Regions from separate parts of the Ruegeria sp. BH8 genome, predicted to be linked through region 2. Evidence: riboswitches for the same ligand, from Rfam matches in the RefSeq annotation. Region 2 holds a riboswitch; each other region holds the start of a gene.
What was found. Region 2 has a riboswitch for cobalamin ahead of ACR0AD_RS12020 (ABC transporter substrate-binding protein). Riboswitches for the same ligand answer to the same signal wherever they lie in the genome.
Positions count from the first base shown of each region.

Region 1: another riboswitch for cobalamin. It lies ahead of ACR0AD_RS06720 (DUF1636 family protein); the one in region 2 lies ahead of ACR0AD_RS12020 (ABC transporter substrate-binding protein).
Region 3: another riboswitch for cobalamin. It lies ahead of ACR0AD_RS18450 (hypothetical protein); the one in region 2 lies ahead of ACR0AD_RS12020 (ABC transporter substrate-binding protein).

Region 1 is NZ_JBQFSP010000001.1:1,350,415-1,355,421, reverse strand. It holds gene cobN (cobaltochelatase subunit CobN) at 1-717, opposite strand, end outside; gene cobW (cobalamin biosynthesis protein CobW) at 721-1,776, opposite strand; gene ACR0AD_RS06720 (DUF1636 family protein) at 1,781-2,155, opposite strand; cobalamin riboswitch at 2,250-2,454, opposite strand; gene ACR0AD_RS06715 (NAD(P)-dependent oxidoreductase) at 2,557-3,552, shown strand; tRNA gene ACR0AD_RS06710 (tRNA-Cys) at 3,731-3,804, opposite strand; gene ACR0AD_RS06705 (protein-L-isoaspartate O-methyltransferase family protein) at 4,029-4,682, shown strand; gene ACR0AD_RS06700 (TolC family outer membrane protein) at 4,777-5,007, shown strand, end outside.
Region 2 is NZ_JBQFSP010000006.1:9,459-14,465, forward strand. It holds gene ACR0AD_RS12010 (hypothetical protein) at 1-3, shown strand, start outside; gene ACR0AD_RS12015 (hypothetical protein) at 33-848, opposite strand; cobalamin riboswitch at 1,279-1,471, shown strand; gene ACR0AD_RS12020 (ABC transporter substrate-binding protein) at 1,625-2,629, shown strand; gene ACR0AD_RS12025 (FecCD family ABC transporter permease) at 2,644-3,675, shown strand; partial or broken gene ACR0AD_RS12030 (ABC transporter ATP-binding protein) at 3,672-4,181, shown strand.
Region 3 is NZ_JBQFSP010000015.1:48,828-53,834, reverse strand. It holds gene ACR0AD_RS18460 (DNA polymerase III subunit gamma/tau) at 127-1,890, opposite strand; gene ACR0AD_RS18455 (protein-tyrosine phosphatase family protein) at 2,063-2,575, shown strand; gene ACR0AD_RS18450 (hypothetical protein) at 2,567-2,974, opposite strand; cobalamin riboswitch at 3,065-3,283, opposite strand; gene ACR0AD_RS18445 (alpha/beta hydrolase family protein) at 3,416-4,273, shown strand; gene rsgA (ribosome small subunit-dependent GTPase A) at 4,309-5,007, opposite strand, start outside.

The sequences.
Region 1 (5,007 bases), on a different contig from region 2:
GGCAAACAGACCCACCGCCAGAAGCCCGCGGGCGCGCAGGCTGCGGATCAGGGCCGCGACCGGGGCGGTGTCTGCGGATGTCAGATACGCGCGATAAAAGGTGACAAGGATGCGTTTCGCATCGTTCTGGAATGCGGAACCCAACGGGATGACGCCCTGATCTGGACACCACGCACCGTATTCGGGCAGGGTTTTCGCGCCCATCACTGGCCCGGCATAAAGCCCTGCTGCCAAGGCCATCTGGGCCAATGCGGCCTGCGCGGCGACTTCTCCGCCGGTGTCACACAAATGTGCCAGCCGCCTCAGGGTCGAGAGGGGCAGGGTCGAATACTCATCCAACCGAGTGTCTTCACGCCCATCCGCCGGTAATACGGCCAGTGCGATGCCTTTGGCCTGCGCCAGTGCCAGAACCTGTTGCAACCCGTAAGACCAATAGGGCACGCCACCTATCAGACGGATCAGGATGCCCTTTGCGCCCTCAAGTGTCTGTTCGACATAGGTATCGACGGACAGAGGGTGCTTCAGCGCCGCAAGATTGGCCAGCCGCAGGGGTGGCATCCGCCCCTCAGGTCCGCCGCCGCGATGCCAGCCCGCCGCGAAAGCGCCCAGGTCACTGTCGGAAAAGGACAGCACAACCAGATCAGCCGGGCTTTGGCCCAGATCGGTTGGGGTCTCGGTTTCCTCGAGCCCGTGGCTTTCGCGAAAGACGACGTGCATGACTTACTCGGCAACCTCGGTCACACCCACGAGGATATCACGGATCTCGGCCTCTTTGATGTCGTCATGCTCGGCAATCACGACCAGGCGCGAGCGGCGCTCTTCACCGGGCTCCCACGGGCGGTCGTATTGGTGACGAACCCGCGCGCCGACAGCCTGAACCAGCAGGCGCATCGGTTTGCCTGTGACGGCGGCATAGCCTTTGACGCGCAGGATATTCAGCTCAGATGCAAGACGTTCAATCCTGGCTACCAGTTCCGCCGGGTCGGTCTGTTCCGGTAACTCGACGATGATGCTTTCGAAATCGTCATGCTCATGATCGTGATGGCCATCGTGATGAGACGGGCGGGCATCCATATCATCTTCGGCGGCAGCCTCAAGGCCAAGCACGACACGTACGTCGACGACACCCTCGGCGACCTCAACAACGGGAAGCGGGCGCGGCGCCTCGGCGGCGATGATCTGTTTAGCTTTCGCGACACCTTCGGGACCTGCCAGATCGGGCTTGGTCAGCAGGATGATATCCGCACATGAGATCTGATCCTCGAACACCTCGGACAAGGGTGTTTCGTGATCGATCGAGTCATCAGCCAGCCGTTGGGCATCCACCGCTTCAACGTTCGGAGCAAAGCGACCGGCGGCCACAGCCTCGGCATCGGCCAGCGCAATCACGCCATCAACGGTGATTTTCGAACGGATATCAGGCCAATCAAATGCTTTCAGCAGCGGTTTGGGTAGTGCAAGGCCGGATGTTTCGATCAGGATGTGATCCGGGCGCGGTTCCAGCGCCATCAGCGCCTCGATGGTCGGGATGAAGTCATCGGCCACGGTGCAGCAAATGCAGCCGTTTGCCAGTTCCATGATGTTTTCCGCAGGGCAATCCGGTATCGCGCAGGATTTCAGAATGTCGCCATCAACACCCACATCGCCAAACTCGTTAACAACAATCGCAAGACGCTTTCCCTGCGGGTTCTGCATCAGATGGCGCACCAGCGTGGTTTTGCCCGAGCCCAGAAAGCCGGTGATCACGGTGACGGGAAGTTTTTCTAGGTTCGACATGATCTCAACCTCCAATCGGGGGAATGCGCGAGGCGCAGTTTTTGCGGAAATGTTCAGGACGGTCGCGCCACTTCACCAGACCATCGTCTGTGGCCAGATACTTGGTCACACCATCGATGATGACATCGACGTGATCGACTTCGTTCAGGTTCTCGTAAACAAAGGTCCAGCGATCCGGCCCGCCCCGAAGAACGATGGAACAGCCCTGATCGCAGTTCGAAAGGCATTCGACAGGTTTCAGAATGATGCCATCTGGCAGGGCAGCCTGTTCCAAGGCCTTGTGCAACAATGTGCCGGGACGCTCAGCATCATCCTCGAAGGGCAGACCCCGGCGGCAAGTCGTGCAGACCAGTAATTCTACCGGTGCGGTCTCGGTCATGTCTCTCATCCCCCCAAATCCTCTTCGCGGGGGACGGGGTTTCATGCGGGCACCACGTCTGCACATGGACCCGACACCGGAACACCCCGCCCGGTTTCAACTTCGGGTGTTGGCAGGTCTCCCGGCTTGCGGATGCCAGAGCGGTTGCTCTGTCGGATGTCCCGCCTTCCCGGCACAGGCCAGTGGCATTGGGCATCCTCTCCGGTCACGGTCGCGGGGGCGGCTGCGTTTGGCGGATGAACCGTTGACGCATTCCCTTTTCATCGGCTGTTGCCGACACCAACGTCCGGGACATGCGGCACCGCCGACCCGCTTGTCAAGCGGTTCGCGCGCAACAAATAAGCCAAGGTGAAAAAAGCGACCTGTAGGCGTCGTTCGGCGGCATGAAGTGCGTGTTCGGTATGTGGTCGCATGACGGGAAAACGACGAACTTGGAGATGCGTCATATGAAAGTGGGATTTATCGGTCTGGGTAACGTTGGCGGCAAGCTTTCGGGATCCCTTTTGCGCAATGGCATTGACCTGACTGTGCATGACCTGAACGCAGATCTGGTGGCCGAATTTGTCGCCAAAGGCGCAAAGGCGGCAGAAGGGCCCGCCCAGCTGATGCGCGATTGCGATGCGGTGATCACCTGTCTGCCGTCTCCGGCAGCATCGGACGCAGTCATGAAGGAGATGTTGCCCGAAGTGGGCCCCGGCAAGATCTGGATGGAGATGTCGACCACAGACGAAGCCGAAGTCAAACGCCTCGGTGCCGAAGTCATTTCACGCGGCGGTGCAGCTGTGGATTGCCCGGTTTCTGGCGGGTGCCACCGTGCCGCGACGGGCAATATCTCGATCTTTGCGGGCTGTGACCGGGAAACGTTTGAACGAATTCTGCCGTTCCTGACGACAATGGGCCGCCGGGTTTTGCACACCGGCGAGCTGGGCTCGGCCTCGGTGCTGAAAGTGATGACCAACTATCTTGCCACTGCCAACCTGATTACCTGCGCCGAAGCACTGGTTACAGCAAAGGCTGCGGGGATGGATCTGAACACGACCTATGAGGCGATCAAAATCTCGTCCGGCACATCCTTCGTGCACGAAACCGAAAGTCAGGTCATCCTGAACGGGTCGCGCGATATTTCCTTCACCATGGATCTGGTGAAGAAGGATATCGGTTTGTTTCAGGAGGTCGCCGACCGCGCCGGGGTGCCGCTGGAAATAAACCCGGTGATGATCAACATCTTTAACGATGGTATCGCACGATATGGCGAACGCGAGCTTTCACCAAATATTATCAAACGGCTGGAAGAGGCAACCGGCCTGGATATCACCGCCCCGGGCTTTCCAGCCGAAATGACGGATGATGAACCGGAAGAGCCGGGATACGAGGTTGTGCCACAAGGGCGCGCCTGAGGGTAGGGCAAACACCAGACTACATCGCGCCCCGTGAACGAGCAGGGGTAGGCAGGTGTTCCGAAAAAACACGCCATATCTGGCCCGCAGTTCGACAGAATCGCGGGCCATGAACGTCTGAAAATACCAAGCGTCACACGCGCATACTGCGGGGCCAAGTCAGCGATTTGGATGTAGTTGGAGGCGAGTACCGGAATCGAACCGGTGTACACGGATTTGCAATCCGCTGCGTCACCACTCCGCCAACTCGCCTTTTCAAGTAAAATCAAATACTTGCTGTGGTGTGACTGGGTTTTTAACAGCTTTCCTCTGGGGCGTCCAGTGGATTGCGCGCGAAATTGCCGGCAAGATCGAAATTTGCCGAAGTCCACGCCCAAGGAGTTGATCAAGATTCAGGTTGCGGCAACAGGGGCGTTGCTGGAAGGTTCAGGATATGGCACAAGCCGGACATCTTTGGGAATGAGACGAGATATCCAATGACTGACTTCGCAGCCCGGCGCCGCACAATGGTTGATACACAGATCCGCCCCTCTGACGTCACCAAGTTCCCGATCATTGAGGCGATGCTGAGTGTTCCGCGGGAAAGCTTCGTGCCCGATTCTCAACGCGAGGCGGCCTATGTGGACGGCCTGATTGATCTGGGGGACGGGCGCAGCATGTTGGAGCCGCGGACCCTGGCTAAAATGCTGGACGCGCTGAACATATCCAAGGATGAGATGGTCCTCGATATCGCTCCGGCAATGGGGTATTCCACGGCTGTCACCGCGCGGATGGCTGAGTTGGTTGTGGGTGTTGAATGCGACGAAACCCTTGCAGCCGAGGCGCAAAACCTCTTGGCCGAAGCTGACGTGCACAACGCCATCATCCACGTTGGCGCGCTGGAACAGGGTGTGGCGGAACACGGCCCCTATGATGCGATCATGGTGCAGGGCGGTGTCGAGCAGGTGCCCGATGCCCTGTTGGATCAGCTCAAGGACCACGGTCGGATCGTGTGTCTGTTTGTCAAGGGCAACCTGGGTACCGTGCGGATCGGTCGAAAAACCGGTGGTCGCGTCAGTTGGCGTGATGTGTTCAATGCCAATGCGCCGGTTCTGGAAGGTTTTTCGGCAGAGTGTGCATTTTCGCTATAGTCCGCCGATAGATTTTTCTATCGCCTTGATTAGTTGAAAAGAAGGCCGCAAACTGCCTGTAGGGCAGTGTAATTTCGTTTGAGAGGATTTTGGTATGCGTGGTTCGGCGACAGGTAAGCTGGTCAGGGCGTTTGCTGTGACCGCAGGACTTGCCATGAGCGTGATGCCAGGGCGTGCAGCGTGGGCAGACAACATAACGGATGCGTTCATCGGTGCGTATAACACCAGTGGTTTGCTTGAGCAGAACCGGGCGTTGCTGCGCGCGGCGGATGAAGATGTGGCCATTGCGCTTTCTGCGTTGCGGCCAATCATCAACTGGACCGTG
Region 2 (5,007 bases):
TGATGATATGAATATCCCTTAGGCCGCTTGCTTCACCAGCCGCCGATTTCATCATTCAGCATCCTCGTCTGTGCTTTGCGGAGTTCTTCAAGCGTCTGAATTGTCGGAGTGATATGAAGTTCATACATCGGGAGCTGCCAGCGGCCATAGAGCTTAATCAGGTCACCTTGGTCCGCGCTATCGAAGATCAGCCCAGCCGCCTCGATCTTCTCCAGAGTTGCCCGGGTCAGGGATTTGGCTGCTTGTGGCGTTTGTTCATCAGTGAAACGTGTCCGGCTCCAGACTGTCGCAATGATCCGAAGGCCGTCGAGACTAAGCATCCCCAACCGCTGCATGGCGTTGACAAGACTTAAGGCATCGGATTCTTCCGGTCCGAAAAGTGACGGTCTGGTTCTCGGTTCGTGCCAGGCCAATTCATCATTGTCGTATGATTGAATGTCCGCATAAAGAGCGCTTTCACGTTTGTGGACTGGCCCGCCAGGCATGATAAACTCTCCCGCGAAACCCTCCAGCGTGTGTTCTTCGCATTCCTTTTCCAAATAGTTCTGGAGCTGTTGAACGCTCGTCGGTTTCCAACTTGTCGCCTTCGCATAGACCAGCCGTGCCAAGTGATCGTAAAACCAGCGCATCAACTTTCCAATATTCTGGTTCACCTGCGCGGGGGGACAGCGAACAATGTCCATCAAGATAAGAACTTTCGCGGCCTCTTCATCCGCAAAGCTAACAAGCACATCTTCCTCTCTTGGACTGTCATGAAGCCGGGAAGCGGCATCCTGAAAACCCTGGGCACTGGCCAGTAGGATAGGAAGACCTTCAGCGATGAACGCCAGCCGGTCCTCGTGCCGCATTTGACACAATCTACGCCCCTGCCTGAGGCCAATGTCGGGTCTTTTAGCCATACTCTCTGCATAGCAGTCGACTGTCTCAAAATGCGAGAAAATTCCTGTCCGAGGCAGCAGGCGGTCTGAACTCCTCAAAAGAACGGTAGATAACCCAACTTTTCTTTTGCGGATACAAACCGGGATACAAAATTTCTAACTTGACCCCATATTCTTGATATTTTACATTTAAATAATATATATCAAGGACTTAGCATGGCATCCTACCACCCCAGCCATGATTTTCCCTAATATCACACACTATGAATCTGGGTCCGGATTTTGGCGCGTTCTCAGCGGCTTTTCTGATATCAGCGCCATGTTGAGACGCGCAGGTGCATGCTCTTGCGAGAAAATAGGAAAGACCCCGGAGTTTTTTCTTGCCGCAGGGTAAGTGTTAAGGTACCCGCGTTTTACCGGTCCCGATGTGGCTAAGAGGGAATCCGAGGTGCCTTTTGGTGCCAACCGGAACTGCCCCCGCAACTGTAGGCGGCGAGCGCTGTCCATTTCCGTCACTGGGCCATTTTGGTCTGGGAAGACAGGACAGACAAAGACCCGTCAGTCAGGAGACCTGCCGGTATGAAACCGAAACACGCCGGGCGGGGTTGTCCGGGGAGGTTGCCGAAGAAACGCGCCGGGCGGTCTATTTTCTACCCTGCGCTCACGGCAGGCAGTAAAGCGCCTGTTGCTTCGGTAAATGCCCATTCACCCGTTCTCTGGTCATTGACACATGGAGATCGATTGTCATGTTTCTACGCACTGGCCTGTTTGGCCTTTCCTTGCTGGCTACCAGCGCTGCCGCCGAAGGAAACTTTCCCCTTTCTATCGAAAACTGCGGTCACTCGGTCACGTTTGACGCGCCAGTGACGTCGTCAGTCACGGTCGGCCAGGCCGCGACCGAGGTGCTTTATGCGCTGGGTCTGGGCGAGCAGGTTCTTGGAACTTCGGTCTGGTTCAACGAGGTGCTGCCTGAATATGCCGAGGTGAATGCCAAGGTAGAGCGTCTGGCGGACAATGATCCCAGCTTTGAAAGCGTTGTTGCCAAGCGGCCGGGACTGGTCGCAGCGCAATATGAATGGCATGTCGGACCCGAGGGCATCGTCGCCACGCGTGAGCAATTTCACGAACTGGGCATTCCAACGTACGTAATGCCTGCAGATTGCATCGGCAAAGACAATACGGTCGGCGGCGATGGCACCCGCCTGCAAGCGTTCTCGACCGATACGCTGTATCAGGGTATCGAAGAACTGGCGGCAGCCTTTGATGTATCCGAACGCGGCACGGACCTGGTTGCCGAGTACAAGGCCCGCGAAGCCGCAGCCGTCGCCAAGGCGCAAACCGTGAAGCTGGACGATGTGTCAGCCGTATTCTGGTTTTCCTCTCCCGAAATGGAAAGCGACCCGTTTGTGGCCGGACAGAAAGGCGCACCGGGATACATGATGAGTAAATTGGGTATCCGCAACGTCGTCGAGACGGATGAAGAATGGCCAACAGTGGGCTGGGAAACCATTGCCAAAGCCAATCCGACGGTGATTGTTATCGCCAAGATGGACCGCCGTCGCTTTGCTGCGGACGACTACCTGAAAAAGCTGGAGTTCCTGCGCACTGATCCGGTGACCAGCCAGATGGATGCGGTCAAAAATGACCGGATCGTCATTATGGATGCGCAGGCCATGGACGCCACCATCCGCGCAATCCCGGCGCTGGAGGATCTGGCCGAGAAGCTGGATACCATCGGAAACAACCTGTGAACGAGGTCGCCGCAATTTTACGGCAGGGTTTCAAGGCTGCGTGCCTTACCGTGCCATTGTTGATTGCGGCGGTTCTTGCGGGCGCGATGATCGGGGAAACCTCTCTGTCGCCCGATTTGGTTCTCTCCGTTCTGGCCAACAAGCTGGCCGGAGCGGACTTTCCTGTAGACCCAATTGATCAGGGTATTATCTGGAGCTACCGGATTCCTCGCGCTCTGGTCGCTGCGTCCTGCGGTGCCGGTCTGGCTGTCGCAGGGGTCGTGTTGCAGGCTTTGCTGCGCAACCCGTTGGCCGACCCTTACATTTTGGGCATTTCTGCCGGGGCCTCGACGGGTGCCGTGGCTGTAACCATCGCTGGTTTGGGTGGGGGGGCCTTGTCGCTGTCTTTTGGCGCGTTCAATGGCGCGCTTTTGGCTTTTGGTTTTGTCGCGTTGCTGGCCCGAGCCGCTGGCGCAGGGGGCGGACGGGCTGCGACGGCACAGATCGTCCTGGCGGGAATTGCCGGGTCTCAGTTGTTCAATGCGCTGACGGCCTTCATCATCGCCAAATCCGCCAATGCCGATCAGGCGCGCGGGATCATGTTCTGGCTGATGGGAAACCTCAGCGGCGTGCGCTGGCCGGATGTGTATCTGGCCATTCCGGTGGCCCTTGTCGGTTGGCTCATTTGCCGCTTTCACGCCAGAGCACTGGACGCCTTTATTTTTGGCTCTGATTCAGCGGCCTCGCTGGGCATATCGGTACGTCGGGTGCAGGCAACCCTGATCTTTGCGACCGCGCTCACGACAGCTGTCATGGTTTCTATCGTCGGATCCATTGGCTTTGTCGGGCTGGTCATCCCTCATGCTGCCCGGTTCCTTGTGGGACCGGGGCATCGCAGGCTTATCCCAACCTCCGCCTTGATCGGAGCGGTCTTCCTGATCGGCGCAGATATCGTGTCGCGCATCATCATCCCGGGTCAGGTTCTGCCGATTGGGGTGGTCACCGCTCTGATCGGTGCGCCTGCCTTTGCCGTAATTTTGGTGCGCGGCCAGAGGAGCGCCCGATGAAGATCGAGGCGCAAAACCTGACATATTCCGTTCGCGGCAAGACTTTGCTGTCAGACGTATCCTTTGTCGTGGAGCCCGGCGAAACACTTGCTTTGGTCGGACCTAACGGTTCGGGAAAATCAACGCTGATGCGCCTGCTGGCGGGGTTGGTACGTCCGGTTTCAGGAAAAGTCGTCATAGCGGGTCATCCCGTTTCGCATTTGTCGCGCAGACAAATTGCCCAACGGATTGCCATCGTTGAACAACAGGCTGATACGGCCGAACGCGTGACTGCACGATCCGTGGTCGAACTGGGCCGCACGCCCTGGCTGTCGGCCTTACGGCCGTGGCGCGCCGAGGACACCTGGCAAGTCGACAAAGCCCTGCAAACCGTGGAAATGGCCGATATGGCACACAGAGAATGGGCGACATTGTCGGGAGGAGAGCGCCAGCGACTGCACATCGCACGCGCTTTGGCTCAGCAACCGGGACTCTTGCTTTTGGACGAACCGACCAACCATCTGGACATTCATCACCAACTGTCGATCCTGAACTGTGTTCGAATTCTAAAAGTGACGACAGTGATGGCGCTGCACGATCTGAATCAGGCGATGGCCTGTGACCGGGTGGCTGTTTTGTCAAAAGGGCGGCTGGTCTCTCTTGGCCCGCCCGAACATGCCCTGTCTTTGGAAACCGTTTCAGAAGTTTTCGGTGTCAAAGCACAGTGGGGGTATAGTACCGGCGGGACAGAACGATTTCTGTCCTATCATCTGGACTGACGGCTTCCGATCGCTTCTGGTCGTACTGGATATCAGTGTCGTCAGCGCAGCATGCCAGATACGTACAATCTACGGCCTCAAAGCCATATTCCAACGGCGCGCAATCTTGACCTGGGTTTCCTCACAACCCGTCAAGTTGCCCGTCGAATGCTGTCTTGATTCTGACCTGGATTGGATTCGTTCGTTTTTTGCCTTCAAAGATGATCGGCAGGCGCGTTGTCCGAGCGTGGGTCGACCAAACCTCAGTGATATGTTCACTACTTGTTTTGAACCGTGAAACAGATTCCTTTTAGAAACCTCTGAGGCCTGACACAAATCACGACACGCCATCAGGTTGAACAGATTGCGGCGACCGCATGTCGATATTGCAGATTACCCACAATCAAAGCCTCAACTTGAGCCTTAAATTAACGGTAGATTAACGAAACAGGGCACAACAAATCTCTGGATGACAAGTTCTTGATATACTTATGCCTATATCGAGATTTATTGGTGGGTAATCCTGCCGGTCTGTTGACTAGTCCAGTTTTTAACGAGGGGGTATCCCGGCAGGATCAGGGGGTGCCAGATCAGG
Region 3 (5,007 bases), on a different contig from region 2:
CTCCCGCCTGTCCAGATCAGAGCGTCGCGGACCGATCATTTATGCGCCTGCAATCCCTCCCTCAGTTGCATGGTGGAGGGGCGTGAGTATGCCGGTTTCTTGAAACGTGGACCCACGGGCTGAGGCCTAATCCTCTTCGAACGGGTCCCATTCCTCTTCGACTTCGGGAAGGGCTTCGGTCACAACCTTGGCGGCGCGCTGCTCCGGTGTTTCGATCCGAATGATCTTTGCCTTGGGGAATTGCGTCAGCACGGCCTGAACCAGCGGGTGTTCTTCGGCCTCGGCTTTCAGGGCCAGCTCGGCCCGGTCCCGCACTTCCGCGATGGTCGCGGCATCCCCGTCCGAGACAATGGAGACGGCCCATCGATTGCCGGTCCAGCGTTGCAGGGCAGAGCCCAATCGCGACGCCAGATCCGACGGTGCCTGAGGTGTCTGGGTGAATTCGATCCGGCCAGGCTGGTACGACACAAGGCGCACGCCGCTTTCCACCTCGACAAGCAGTTTCACATCGCGGTTTGTGCGGATCAGTTCCACCACATGCCCGAAGGTTGGATAGCGGGCCAGGGCCGTCTGTGCATCCTGCGCCAGTGCAGCAACCGGTGCGCCACCCGCGCCGCGCGGGGGCGATGTATAGGCAGGCGGCGGGGTCGCGTTGGATTGCGTTGCCACCGGGGCCTGCCGGGACGGTGACATGCCCCCGCCCGGCCCGCCGGGTGGCGAAGGTGGGGCGTCTTGCAGCCGTTTGATCAGCTCTTCGGGGCTGGGCAAATCGGCGACATGCGTCAGTCGGATAACAGCCATTTCGGCGGCCATCATCGCGTTGGGCGCGGCAGAGACTTCCTCCAGCGCCTTCAGCAGCATTTGCCACATCCGGGTCAGAACCCGCATCGGCAAGGCCTCGGCCATGTGCTGGCCCCGTGTGCGTTCGTCGGGGGAAACCGTCGGGTCCTGGGCCGCGTCAGGTGTGATCTTTACGACGGACACCCAATGCGTGATTTCGGCCAGATCGCGCAGCACGGCCAGAGGGTCGGCGCCTTCCGCATATTGACCGCTCAGTTCAGTGAGCGCCCCTGCCGCGTCACCGCGCAGGATCATGTCCATCAGGTCCAGAACCCGTCCACGATCGGCCAGACCCAGCATCGCACGGACCTGATCTGCCGTCGTCTCTCCGGCCCCGTGCGAGATTGCCTGATCCAGCAATGAGGTCGCGTCGCGGGCCGATCCTTCTGCGGCGCGGGTGATCAACGCCAGCGCATCGTCGGCGATCTGCGCGCTCTCGGCCCCGGCGATCTTGCGCAGCAGGCCGATCATGTCTTCGGGCTCGATCCGGCGCAGGTCAAAGCGCTGACACCGCGACAGAACCGTGACCGGCACTTTGCGAATCTCGGTGGTCGCGAAGATGAATTTCACATGTGCGGGCGGTTCCTCGAGCGTCTTGAGCAGCGCGTTGAATGCGCTGGTCGAGAGCATGTGAACCTCGTCGATGATGTAGATCTTGTAGCGTGCACTGGCGGCGCGATAGCGGACACTGTCGATGATCTCGCGGATATCGTTGACGCCGGTACGGCTGGCCGCATCCATTTCCATCACATCGACATGGCGACCTTCCATGATTGCGACGCAATGCTCGCACTGACCGCAAGGCTCGGTTGTCGGTCCTCCGGTTCCATCCGGTCCGATGCAGTTCATGCCTTTGGCGATGATCCGCGCCGTGGTGGTTTTTCCCGTTCCGCGAATGCCGGTCATGATAAAGGCCTGCGCAATCCGGTCGGCCTCGAAGGCGTTTTTTAGGGTGCGCACCATAGCATCTTGACCCACCAGGTCGGCAAAGGTTTCCGGGCGGTATTTGCGGGCGAGAACCTGATAGGCGGGGCTTGGTGTGTCTGTCATGTCTTCTCGCTCGGATTCGGTGCTTCGGCACAGCGTAGTGGCGGCGGCACTCCGCGTCCACTGTGGGGCGTGATGATTTTTTGTTTCAGAAACGGGCTGGTTTCCAACTAAACTGGTCCAGCGGATTTAATGACTCATTTCTTAAAGAGTACCTTGGGGGAGGACGCACTTCATGTCGCAGCTGGTCATTTTTGCTCTGCAGGTCGGAGGCGGAACGCTTGCCCTTACTTCAATGCCCGGGCGTGGCGGGGATTACGTCGGCGATCTGGATATGATTGCGGCTTGGAAACCGGGCCTTGTGATTTCAATGACGACGGATGTTGAAATGCTTCAGGATGGCGCGCAGCACTTTGGCAGCGACATCCAAAGCCGTGCCAGCCGGTGGGTTCACCTGCCGATCGAAGATTTTGGAGCACCGACGCAGGCGGTTCAGAAGGCCTGGCCAGAGGTCAGCGCCACGGCCCGACATGCGCTGTCGGGCGGTGGCCGGGTTCTTGTGCATTGCCGTGGGGGGTGCGGCAGATCCGGGATGATTGTTCTGCGACTGATGGTTGAATGCGGTGAACGCGCCAGCGACGCACTGGACCGCCTGCGGGCCGTGCGCCCCTGCGCTGTCGAAACCGATGCGCAGCTGGCCTGGGCGTCCCGGATCACCCCGGCACAGGTGGAAGTGGGATCAAGCTGACAGCTGCTGGGGTGCGTAGCCGGTTTTCCGGGGCCGGATCGTTGAAACCTCGATCATGGCGCAAGGCGGGTTCGCGACAATGCCCGAGGGCAGCGTGCTGAATGTAGGTCCGAAGATCAAATCGGCATAGGCATCAAGGTCCCGAATTGCCGTATCAGGGTGCGCCCCGCAGAAAACGCGAACGCTGTCGGATCGCGCTCGGATCGTTGCCATGCACCCTTCCGCGCAATGTGACAGCGCGCTGTTGCCTTCAAATTCGAAATCTTCGCTGGTGGCCGAAACCGCCTGCGCCATGGCTTCGGAAATCGAGCGGGCCAGTCGCGCCAAAGCCGGGCAGGTATTGCCCGTCCGCTGGCACACAGTTGCGCTGTATTCGTGTGACTTTGTCTTCCAGATCATCCTGCGCCCTCCGCGCGTGGTGGGCTGGATATTGGGGCAGGTGGGACAGCATCTCGCTGTCAGGACCTGCCCGGACACCCCGCCCGAGTTTCGGTTTCAGTTCCGATGGCAGGTCTCCTGACTTGCGGGTCATTGCTCTGCCGACCTTCCCAGCCCGTGGGCCAGTGGTATTTCGGCATTGCTTACCGCTTACAGTTGCGGGGGCAGTCGCGGACTTGGTTGATATCTGTGTGACCAGACAAACCGCACCGTGTTCCCTTTTCATCCCGACCTCTTGTTGGGGCCGGAAACCATCACACAACCGCTAGCGCCTGATCGCGTTCCGAGTCAAGCCGATCTTTAGGCCGGACGTTTGGTCATGCTGGATGCGGTTTACGTTCCGGCTTAGTTTCGTCGGCATCGAAGGCAGGCAAACCATTGTTTCAGCGAAAGCCGGGGATCATGTTGGATACGGAACAGACGGTGTTGATCGAAGATTTCCGCTTTCCGTCAGGGTCCGTGACCTTGTCGGCACGGCTGTACCGGCCAGTGGGTGAGCCGGAAACCGTTGTCGTACTTAACAGTGCCACGGGTGTGCCGCGTGACTATTATCAACACTTTGCGCGATGGCTGGCTACCGAGCGGGGGATAGCTTGCCTGACCTATGACTATCGGGACTACGGGCTTTCTTTGGTCGGCCGCCTGAAAGACGCAACTGCAACAATGGCGGATTGGGCGTTGATCGATATGCCAGCGGCACGGGCCGAAATGCGCAGGCGGTTTCCAAAGGCGCAGCAGTGGACCATCGGCCATTCCGTCGGTGCGATGCTGGGGCCGGTGCAGCCGGATATCGACCAGATCGACCGAATGATCGGTGTGTGTTCGGGGCTGGTGACTTTGAAAGATCACCCATGGCCCTATCGGGGGTTGGCAGGGCTGTTCTGGTATGGCCATGCACCGCTGATGGTGCGGGCACTTGGCTATCTACCCGGCAAAGCAATCGGGTTTGGTTCGGACCTGCCCGCCTCGGTCTACTGGCAATGGCGCAAATGGTGTACAGCCCCTCTTAGCTACGTTCCCGAGATCGGGCAGAATTTGCCTGATGCGCATTGGGGCAGTTCTGGAACACCAGTGGATCTGTTCACGTTCGAAGATGACCAGATGGCTCCGCCCGAGGCGGTTTGGCGCCTTGCTGATTTGTATGGCCCCGAGGCCAGACGCCACCTTCTGAAGCCTGCTGAATTCGGACTGCCGGAAATAGGCCATATCGGAGCATTTGCCCGTCGCAATGCAGCGGTCTGGCCGCGCCTGATCGCCTGATCAGACGCGACGCAGGTTTTCCTAACACCTTGCAGTTATGGCCGTTTGCGAAGCTTCTTGTCCTGCATGACACCGCGCACCATCTTGCCGAACGCCTTGTCCCGCGCCCGCGATTGGGCAACGGTTTCCGAGTTTCGCTGATCTTCACGCCGCAGCTTGCGCCAGCGGTCCAGCCGCGCCGGATCAAGAACGCCTTCGTCGATTGCGTTCTGCACGGTACAGCCGGGCTCGGTCTCGTGCTGACAATCCGAAAAGCGACAGCTTTGGCCAAGCTCCGTGATGTCCGAGAACACGTTGTCGATCCCGTCCTGAGCGTCCAGCAAACGCAGTGCGCGCATTCCCGGCGTGTCGATCAGCCAGCCACCGTTACCCATCCCGTGCAACGCGCGCACCGTTGTCGTGTGTCTGCCCCGTGCGTCGTCTTCGCGAATTCCAGACGTGGCGAGGTTTTGATCCGTCATGGCGTTGCTGAGCGTCGTTTTACCTACGCCCGACGACCCGACCAGCGCGCCGGTCTGGCCTTTGGGGCACCATGCCAGAACCTTTTCGACATCTGCCGGGTCCAGCGCATTGATCGCCAGCACCGACAGAAAAGGGTCCAGAGATTGCACTTGTCCCGAGAAACTGCCGGGGTCATCCGACTGGTCAGCTTTCGTCAGGACGACGACCGGATAACATCCGGCCTGATGCGCCAGCGCCAGATAACGTTCCAGCCGAGGCAGGTTGAAATCGGC